Regions from separate parts of the Bordetella pertussis 18323 genome, predicted to be linked through region 2. Evidence: predicted binding sites of a transcription regulator. Region 2 holds the regulator's gene; each other region holds the start of a gene.

Region 1 (3,273 bases), 390 kb from region 2:
ACGTCGATGATCTTGGCCTTGGTGCTCAATACTTGCGTGGCGGCTTGCGTGGCCGCGCCGCTGAGTTCGGCCTGGGCGTGAAGCGCCCGGGCCTGCGCAGGCTGGACGGCCTGGACGGACCGGGGCTGGCTGTCTGTGCAGGGCGTGCAAGGCTGCGCCTGGCCCGGCGGCGTCGGCGGAAACGGCCATTTGCGCTGCGGTACCGCCGCGCCGGCCCATGCGCGCGCCAGGCGGCGCAGCGCGCCCAAGGTGCGACCGGGCACGGCCGTCGGCAAGGATGTTGCAGCGTCAAGCGTCGTAGCGATAGTCATGTCGACTCTCCTGGTGTTGAAGCCGGCGGGCCCCGAGGCCCCGGCTCTTCGCGGACCACGCCGCGAATGCATGTCAAACCACTGCCGCGACGGGCGCGGCCCCCTACCACTGGCAACGTCGCGGCGGCGCCAGGCGCCTGCGGCGACGCGCCGCTAAAACAAGGCCAGCTGCCCCGGCTGGGCACGCGCCTCGCGCCGGCCGCGGGCCGGCGGCAAGCCGGGCTCGAGCGGCGGGACGAAACGATGCGTGTCGAGTTCGGGACGGTGGCGGTTCAGGTCCAGCTTGCGCGTGGCCAACGCAAAACGCTGGCGCAGCAAATCGGCCCAGATGCCGGTACCGCGCATGCGCGAACCAAAGGCCGTATCGTTGCGCCGGCCGTTGCGCAGATCTTCGATACGGTGCAGCACACGCTGGGCGCGATCCGGAAAATGCGCCTGCAGCCAGGTTTCGAAGACCTCTTTCACTTCCCAGGGCAGGCGCAGCACGGTGTAGCTGGCGTAGCAGGCGCCAGCCGCGCTGGCCTCCTGCAGGATGTGCTCGAGGGATTCGTCGTTGATGAACGGGATGACAGGCGCCACCAGCACACCCACCGGCACGCCGGCCTGCGCCAGGGTGCGCACCGTTTGCAGCCGGCGGTACGGCGCCGAGGCGCGCGGTTCCAGCGTGCGGGCCATGGCGGCATCCAGCGTGGTGATGCTGACGAATACCGTGACCAGCTTCTGGCGCGCCAGGTCCTGCAGCAGGTCGAGGTCGCGCTCGACCAGGGCGTTCTTGGTAACGACGGTAAGCGGGTGGCGGGTTTGCAGCAGCAGTTCGAGCATGCCGCGCGTCAGGCGCCAGGTACGCTCGATGGGCTGGTAGGCGTCGGTGGCCGAACCGATGTTGATGGGCGATGCGCGGTAGCCCGGACGGGCCAGCTCGGCGCGCAGCGCGGCGACCGCGTTGGCCTTGGCCACCAGCCGGGTTTCGAAGTCGAGCCCCGGCGAATAGCCCAGGTAGGCATGCGTGGGCCGCGCGTAGCAGTACACGCAGCCGTGCTCGCAGCCCCGATAGGGGTTGGCCGCCACGTCGAACGGGATGTCGGGGGAGTCGTTGCGCGAGAGCATCTTGCGGGCTTCTTCGGCCTGCACGATGGTGCGCGGGGCCGGCGCCTGGGCGCAAGTATTCGGTGACGCATCAGCGCCCTCGACGGCGATGGGGATGGCCCGCCGCCCGCCCTGCCCGAGCGCCTCGGCGACAGAGGGAAGCGCGGCGGCGTCGGAACCTGCGGTGTAGTCGGGATTGGCCCAGCCGTCGTCGACGCGGACCCGGTCGGCTTGCTGGAAGCGATGCGGAACATTAGTAACCGCACCCCGACCGCGCAAGGCGGCGGGGGCGGCAGCCGGGGACCCAAAACCGGCGGAAAAAGAATGTTCGGTGCTTGCCATGAATGCACTGTACAAAAACACAGTACTTTTGGCAAGCCCCGCAGCCCTTGCGAGCCATGCATCGAATTTACCCCAAGACGGCGGCGCCGTCCGGGGAAATCATTTCATCCTTTGGAAATCGCCCGGAGAACCGCGCCCAGCAAGGGTTTGGATTAAAAACAACAGCCTGCCGGGGGCCTGGCGGCCGCCTATTCGAGCATGCCCGCGGCAGCCGTCTGGTGCGTGGCCTCGTCGATCAGGATGAACGCGCCGGTGGCCGCGATCGCGGCGTACGGATCGGTCGCCAAGGCCTCGCGCGTCAGCAGCGACACGCGGCCGATGTCGTTCATGTGCAAGACGCCATCGGCATTGGGCACCTCCTGCAGCTCATGGATGTCGCGCCGCGTGTGCACCGCGCTGATCTTCGCCGAAGTCAGCCGCGTGCCATGCTTGAGCAGATAGCGGCGCGCGGGATTGAGCGGCTGCGCATGCGCCAGCACATCGCCGCGCGAGACATCGACATCGCGATCCAGGATCAACGTGACCGAGTCGCCACTGACCGCCTCCTGCAGTTCGCCGTCGAAGGCCAGCACCCGCTGCACGCGCGCGCGCACCCCGGACGGCTGCACCACCACCTCGTCGCCCGGACGCAACACGCCGCTGGCCACGCGGCCGGCGTAGCCGCGAAAATCGTCGGCCCGTTCGCCGCCGTGGCGCGCCACCCATTGCACCGGTACGCGCAATGGCAGATCGCGGCCGTCTCCCGCCAGGTCCAGCCCTTCGAGCAGCGTCAGCAAGGGCTGCCCTTCGTACCAGGGCGAGTGCGGCGACAGGTTGACGACGTTGTCGCCGTGCAGCGCCGACAACGGCAGGATGTGGAACGCCGGCAGCGCCAGCCGGCGCGCCAGCTCGCCATAGGCGGCGCCGATGCGCTCGAACACGGCCCGGTCCCAATCGACCAGATCCATCTTGTTGACGGCGACCACGATGTGCTTGATGCCCAGCAGGCGCGCGATGGCGCTGTGGCGCTTGGTCTGGGCCAGCAGCCGCCCGTCGGCCGCCCGCGTCGCGTCGCGTCGACCAGGATGATGGCGGCATCGGCGGTGGACGCCCCGGTCACCATGTTGCGCGTGTACTGCTCGTGGCCCGGCGCGTCGGCGATGATGAACTTGCGCAAGGGTGTCGAAAAATAGCGGTAGGCCACATCGATGGTGATGCCCTGCTCGCGCTCGGCCTCCAGGCCGTCGGTCAGCAGCGAGAAATCGATGCCGTCGCCGGCCACGCGCTTGTGCTTGGCGCGCGAGATGGCGTCGAGCTGGTCGGCGAAGACGCCCTTGCTGTCGTACAGCAGTCGGCCGATCAGCGTCGACTTGCCGTCGTCGACCGAACCGGCGGTGATCAGCCGCAGCACGCCGTTGTCGGCGCCGGCCAGGAAAGAATCGTTCAAAGCGTTCATGCATGTCCCCAGTGGGCGCGCCAGGCGCGCCGGTGTTCAGGTGCGGGCCGGCTCAGAAGTAGCCTTCGCGTTTGCGGCGTTCCATCGACGCCTCGGAGG
Region 2 (3,273 bases):
CAGCGTCTGGAACATCAGGCCGTCCGAGACGCCCTCGGTCAACGCGTCGATCGCTCCCGGCTGGTCGCCCGCGGGAGGGTACGGCTGATAGAGGTGAAACGGGCTATCGGGGAATTCGACGAATCCAGGAGCGGTCATGATAGACTGTCTCTCAGGGTAAACCCCCCATTATCCACAGCCCTTCCTACCGCGTCCACCCACCCTTCCCTACACCCATGAGCACTCTTTTCGCTTCCGTCGAACTCGCGCCGCGCGACCCCATTCTTGGCCTGAACGAACAGTACAACGCCGATACCCGTCCCGGCAAAGTGAACCTGGGCGTGGGCGTGTACTACGACGACGAAGGCCGCATCCCGCTGCTTCAGGCCGTGCGCAAGGCCGAGGTGGCCCGCATCGAAGCCGCCGCCGCCCGCGGCTATCTGCCGATCGAAGGCATCGCGGGGTACAACAAGGGTGCGCAGGCGCTGCTGCTGGGCGCCGACTCGCCGCTGGCCGCCGAAGGCCGCGTGCTGACCGCGCAGGCCCTGGGCGGCACCGGCGCGCTGAAGATCGGCGCCGACTTCCTGCGCCAGCTGCTGCCGCAGTCCAAGGTCCTCATCAGCGACCCCAGCTGGGAAAACCACCGCGCCCTGTTCGAGCGCGCCGGCTTCCCGGTCGAGACCTACGCTTATTACGATGCCGCCACCCATGGCCTGAACTTCGAAGCCATGCTGGCCGCCCTGCAGGCCGCGCCCGAACAGACCATCGTGGTGCTGCACGCCTGCTGCCACAACCCGACCGGCGTCGATCCCACGCCGCAACAGTGGGAACAGATCGCCGCCGTGGTCAAGGCGCGCAACCTGGTGCCGTTCCTCGACATCGCCTACCAGGGCTTCGGCGAAGGCCTGGAGCAGGACGCCGCCGTGGTGCGCATGTTCGCCGCGCTCGACCTGACCATGTTCATCAGCTCGTCGTTCTCCAAGTCCTTCTCGCTGTATGGCGAGCGGGTCGGGGCCCTGACCGTGGTGGCCGGCAGCAAGGACGAGGCCGCCCGCGTGCTCAGCCAGCTCAAGCGCGTGATCCGCACCAACTACTCCAACCCGCCCACCCACGGCGGCACCGTGGTGTCCACGGTCCTGAACACACCCGAGCTGTTCGCGCTCTGGGAAAATGAACTGGCCGGCATGCGCGACCGCATCCGCCTGATGCGCAAGGAGCTGGTCGAGAAGATCAAGACCCAGGGCGTGGCGCAGGACTTCAGCTTCGTGCTGGCGCAGCGCGGCATGTTCTCGTACTCGGGCCTGACCGCCGCCCAGGTCGATCGCCTGCGCGAAGAGCACGGCATCTACGCGGTCTCCAGCGGCCGCATCTGCGTGGCCGCGCTCAACAGCCGCAACATCGACGCGGTCGCGGCCGGCATCGCCGCGGTGCTGAAGTAGGCACGGCACGGCCGGCATCGAGAAGCGGAGCCCATGGCTCCGCTTTTCTTTTGCGGCTTGCTTTTTTCCCGTGGGTCCTCCAGAATGGCGCTGTATATCCATACAGTCCGCAAAAGCGGGTCATCGCCATGGCCACCAAACTCACGGAACGCCAGCAGGAAATCCTCGATCTCATCCGCCAGACCGTGGCGCGCACCGGCTTTCCGCCCACCCGGGCCGAAATCGCCCAGGCGCTTGGCTTCCGGTCGCCCAACGCCGCCGAAGACCATCTCAAGGCGCTGGCGCGCAAGGGCGCGATCGAACTGACCGCTGGCGCCTCCCGCGGCATCCGTCTCAAGGTGCCGGACAGCGCAACGCCCTCGGCCCAGCTTACGCATCCGCTGCTGGCGCAGCTCGTGCTGCCGCTGGTGGGCCGCGTGGCGGCAGGCAGCCCCATCCTGGCCAGCGAGCACGTCGAGCGCGAGGTCGGCGTCGATCCCGGGCTGTTTGCCCAGACGCCCGACTACCTGCTGAAGGTGCGCGGCATGAGCATGCGCGACGCCGGCATCCTCGAAGGCGACTTGCTCGCCGTCAAGCGCGCCGCCGAGGCCCGCAACGGCCAGATCGTGGTGGCCCGTCTGGGCGACGAGGTCACGGTCAAGCGCCTGCAGCGCCAGAACGGCCGCATCGAGCTCCTGCCCGAGAACCCCGACTTTGCTCCCATCGTCGTGGCCAACACCGACGAATTCGCGCTCGAAGGCATCGCGGTCGGCCTGATCCGCACCCAGCCCCTGCACTGAGCCAACGGAGAAAGAAGCCCCCGCGCTGCGCCCGCTACGCGGGCTTGCTGCCCCCCGAGGGGGCTTTTTGCCTTGGGGCGGCCCAGCGGCAAAGTAGTGCCCCCACGCTGCGCCCGCTATGCGGGCTTGCTGCCCCCCGAGGGGGCTTTTTTGCCTTGGGGCGGCCCGGCGGCAAAAAAAACCGCGCGCCGGGTGTTCCGGCGCGCGGTGGCACGACGCGTTTGGCTTACCAGGCGTATCGATAGCCGACGTGAAAGCTCCACGGAATGGTCAAGCGGCTGCCCTTGCTGTACTCGTACGAAGCAAACAGGCTGCTGTGCCTGCCAAGCGCCGCGGCCACGCCCAAGTCGAGTTCGGCGCGCCCGCCCCGCAGTTTGACGTCATGGCCGATATCGTTGGTGCGCACCTTGCCCACGCCATCGAACTCCTGCAACCAGCTCAGCTTGGCGTACGGCTGCACCAGTTTGCCGTTGCCCAGATCCAGCTTGCGTCCCACCTGCAGGCCTGCCCGGCCCAGCAACGACTTGGTGCTTGCCACGTCGACGCGCACGCCATTGCTGGCCGTGTAGTTGTGAAGATTCAATAGGTTGTATGCATGGTTCATCCGAACCGGATTTGAGAAACTGGAAATCGCCAACCCCCCAGTTCACTCAAGGAGCCCGGCCGGATGAACACCCATAAGCATGCCCGATTGACCTTCCTACGTCGACTCGAAATGGTCCAGCAATTGATCGCCCATCAAGTTTGTGTGCCTGAAGCGGCCCGCGCCTATGGGGTCACCGCGCCGACTGTGCGCAAATGGCTGGGCCGCTTCCTGGCTCAGGGCCAGGCGGGCTTGGCCGATGCGTCCTCGCGCCCGACGGTCTCGCCCCGAGCGATTGCGCCGGCCAAGGCGCTGGCTATCGTGGAGCTGCGCCGCAAGCGGCTGACCCAAGCGCGCATCGCCCAGGCGCTGGGCGTGTCAGCCAGCACCGTCAGCCGCGTCCTGGCCCGCGCCGGTCTGTCGCACCTGGCCGACCTGGAGCCGGCCGAGCCGGTGGTGCGCTACGAGCATCAGGCCCCCGGCGATCTGCTGC
Region 3 (3,273 bases), 480 kb from region 2:
GGTCGACCACCATGCGCACCGGCACGCTGCTGTCGGGCGCCTGCGCCATCAGATATCCAGCTCCGCCAGGTTGCCCTTCTCCTCGATCCAGGCACGCCGCTGCGACGACTCGCCCTTGCCCATCAGCATGTCGAACATGCGGGTGGTGTCGCCGGGGGTCAGGTCGCCGTAGCCGACCGGCAGCAGCCGGCGGGTGTCCGGGTTCATGGTGGTCTCCCACAGCTGTTCGGGGTTCATTTCGCCCAGGCCCTTGAAGCGGCTCACGCTCCAGGCCGACTCGCGCACGCCTTCCTTGCGCAGCTTGTCCTGCGCGGCCTCCAGTTCGCCGGCGTCCAGGCAGTAGATCTTGCGCGCCGGCCGCTTGCCCTGCGCCGGCACGTCCACCCGGAACAGCGGCGGCCGGGCCACGAACACGTTGCCGGCCTCGATCAGCTTGGGGAAATGCCGGTAGAACAGCGTCAGCAGCAACACCTGGATGTGCGAGCCGTCCACGTCCGCGTCCGAGAGGATGCAGATGCGGCCGTAGCGCAGGCCCGACAGGTCGGGCTCATCGCCCGGGCCGTGCGGGTCCACCCCGATCGCCACCGAAATATCGTGGATCTCGTTGTTGGCGAACAGCCGGTCGCGGTCGACCTCCCAGGAATTGAGCACCTTGCCGCGCAGCGGCAGAATGGCCTGGAACTCCTTGTCGCGCCCCATCTTGGCCGAGCCGCCGGCCGAGTCGCCCTCGACCAGAAACACTTCGGTGCGGCTGGCGTCGCTGGACTCGCAATCGGTCAGCTTGCCGGGCAGCACGGCCACGCCCGAGCTCTTGCGCTTTTCGACCTTCTGCGCCGAACGCTGGCGCGCCTGCGCCTGGCGGATGGCCAATTCGGCCAGCTTCTTGCCATATTCGACATTGCTGTGCAGCCACAGGTCCAGGGCGCTCTTGGCGAAGCAGCCCACCAGGCGCACGGCGTCGCGGCTGTTCAGGCGCTCCTTGATCTGGCCCTGGAACTGCGGGTCCAGCACCTTGGCCGACAGCACGAAGCTGGCGCGCGTGAACACGTCCTCGGGCAGCAGCTTGACGCCCTTGGGCAGCAGGCTGTGCAGCTCGGCAAACCCCTTGACCGCGCCGAACAGGCCTTCGCGCAAACCCGATTCGTGGGTGCCGCCGGCCGGGGTCGGGATCAGGTTGACATACGACTCGCGCACCACGTTGCCGTCCTCGGCCCAAGCCACCACCCATTGGGCGCCCTCGCCTTCGGCGAAACTGTCGTGGTCGGCCCCGGCGTACTGCTGGCCCTCGAAGAACGGGATCATCAGCTCGGCGCCGGCCAGCGCCTCGGCCAGGTAGCCGCGCAGGCCCTCCTGGTACTGCCAGGTGCGCGTGTCGCCGGTTTTCTCGTTGACCAGCGACACCTTGACGCCCGGCAGCAGCACGGCCTTGCTGCGCAGCAGGTGGGTCAGCTCGGCCATCGGGATGGCCGGGCTGTCGAAATACTTGGCGTCGGGCCATACCCGCACGCGGGTGCCCGACTTCTTGCGCCCGCCCTCGGGGTACGGCGCCAGTGCTTCGATCACGTCGCCGCCGGCGAACACCAGCCGGTGCACCGCGCCGTCGCGCCACACCACCACCTCCAGGCGGGTGGCCAGCGCGTTGGTGACGGACACCCCCACGCCATGCAGGCCGCCGGAGAACGCATACGCGCCGCCGCCCTGCTTGTCGAATTTGCCGCCTGCGTGCAGGCGCGTGAAAACCAGCTCGACGACCGGCGCGTTCTCTTCCGGGTGCAGGCCGACCGGAATACCGCGTCCGTCGTCCTCGACCGAAATGCTGCCGTCGCCGTGCAGCGTGACTTGAATCTGCTTGCCGTAACCGGCCAGCGCTTCGTCGGCCGCGTTGTCGATGACCTCCTGCACGATGTGCAGGGGGTTCTCGGTGCGGGTATACATACCCGGGCGCTGGCGCACAGGCTCCAGCCCCTTCAGAACGCGGATCGACGCTTCGGTGTAACGTGGTGTGGCCAAGTTATCCCCAACATCTGTGGAAAAAAACCGACATTTTACGGACAAGTCCATATTCGGCGCGGCTCCAGGTGGGATGCGCACGCGCTGACCAGCCGCGAATTCGGTACGATGAACATTGTGACAGCCGCCGGACCCTTTTGTAGGCCCGGTGACGCCGCAACATCCTACACAAAACCGGCAAACCCTGTTGTTAATGACAGTGGTATGCTTTAATCCTTCCTACACGTCGAACAAGAACAGCGGCCGCATGCTCCATGCACGGGTCGCGCAGCGGAATCCGAGAATCACCATCATGAGCGAGCAAATCAAGAACGTCAGCGACGCCAGCTTCGAGGCAGATGTGCTGAAATCCGGCCAGCCGGTGCTGGTGGACTACTGGGCCGCCTGGTGTGGCCCCTGCAAGATGATCGCCCCCATCCTCGAAGAGGTGGCTGCCGAATACGCCGGCCGCCTGACCGTGGCCAAGCTGAACGTGGACGAAAACCAGGACACGGCGGCCAAGTACGGCGTGCGCGGCATTCCGACCCTGATGCTGTTCAAGGACGGCCAGGCCGCCGCCACTAAGGTCGGCGCCCTGTCCAAATCGCAACTGACCGCATTCCTGGACGGCGCGTTGTAAAATCCGGGAATGCGCCGCCAATCGGCCGCGCATTCCCCCCTGATTCCCGCGCGGGCCCGTCCGTGGCCCGCCGCCCGAACCCTTCTTCTTATCTCCCCCTACATTCACCGCGATGCACCTCAATGAACTGAAGGCGCTGCACGTGTCGCAGTTGCTGGAAATGGCCGCCGGCCTGGAAATCGAGAACGCCAACCGCCTGCGCAAGCAGGAGTTGATGTTCGCCATCATGAAGCGGCGCGCCAAGCAAGGCGAACAGATCTTCGGCGACGGCGTGCTGGAAGTCCTGCCCGACGGCTTCGGATTCCTGCGCTCGCCGGACACCTCGTACCTGGCCAGCACCGACGACATCTACATCTCGCCGTCGCAGATCCGCCGCTTCAACCTGCACACCGGCGACTCCATCGAGGGCGAAGTACGCACCCCGAAGGATGGCGAGCGCTATTTCGCGCTGGTCAAGGTGGACAAGGTCAACGGCTCGCCCCCTGAAGCGATCAAGCATCGCATCATGTTCGAGAACCTGACGCCGCTGCACCCCAACCAGGTGATGCGTCTGGAACGCGACATCAAGAGCGAGGAAAACCTCACCGGCCGCATCCTCGACATCTTCGCCCCCATCGGCAAGGGCCAGCGCGGCCTGATCGTGG

What was found. The regulator LexA, encoded in region 2, represses DNA repair genes until DNA is damaged. The targets are predictions, from matches to a motif close to ACTGTATNNNNATACAGT.
Region 1: the regulator LexA is predicted to act here: its motif matches at 1,746-1,763, upstream of BN118_RS06770 (PA0069 family radical SAM protein).
Region 3: the regulator LexA is predicted to act here: its motif matches at 2,194-2,211, upstream of BN118_RS06355 (DNA topoisomerase IV subunit B).

The regions. Positions count from the first base shown of each region.
Region 1 covers NC_018518.1:1,428,418-1,431,690, reverse strand. The annotation lists gene BN118_RS06775 (hypothetical protein) at 1-311, opposite strand, end outside; gene BN118_RS06770 (PA0069 family radical SAM protein) at 465-1,739, opposite strand; partial or broken gene BN118_RS06765 (sulfate adenylyltransferase subunit 1) at 1,928-3,174, opposite strand; gene cysD (sulfate adenylyltransferase subunit CysD) at 3,227-3,273, opposite strand, start outside.
Region 2 covers NC_018518.1:1,816,176-1,819,448, reverse strand. The annotation lists gene uvrB (excinuclease ABC subunit UvrB) at 1-138, opposite strand, end outside; gene BN118_RS08570 (amino acid aminotransferase) at 216-1,418, shown strand; gene lexA (transcriptional repressor LexA) at 1,547-2,197, shown strand; gene BN118_RS08560 (autotransporter outer membrane beta-barrel domain-containing protein) at 2,424-2,780, opposite strand; gene BN118_RS08555 (IS481-like element IS481 family transposase) at 2,865-3,273, shown strand, end outside.
Region 3 covers NC_018518.1:1,338,587-1,341,859, reverse strand. The annotation lists gene BN118_RS06360 (YcxB family protein) at 1-49, opposite strand, end outside; gene BN118_RS06355 (DNA topoisomerase IV subunit B) at 49-2,061, opposite strand; gene trxA (thioredoxin TrxA) at 2,303-2,629, shown strand; gene rho (transcription termination factor Rho) at 2,742-3,273, shown strand, end outside.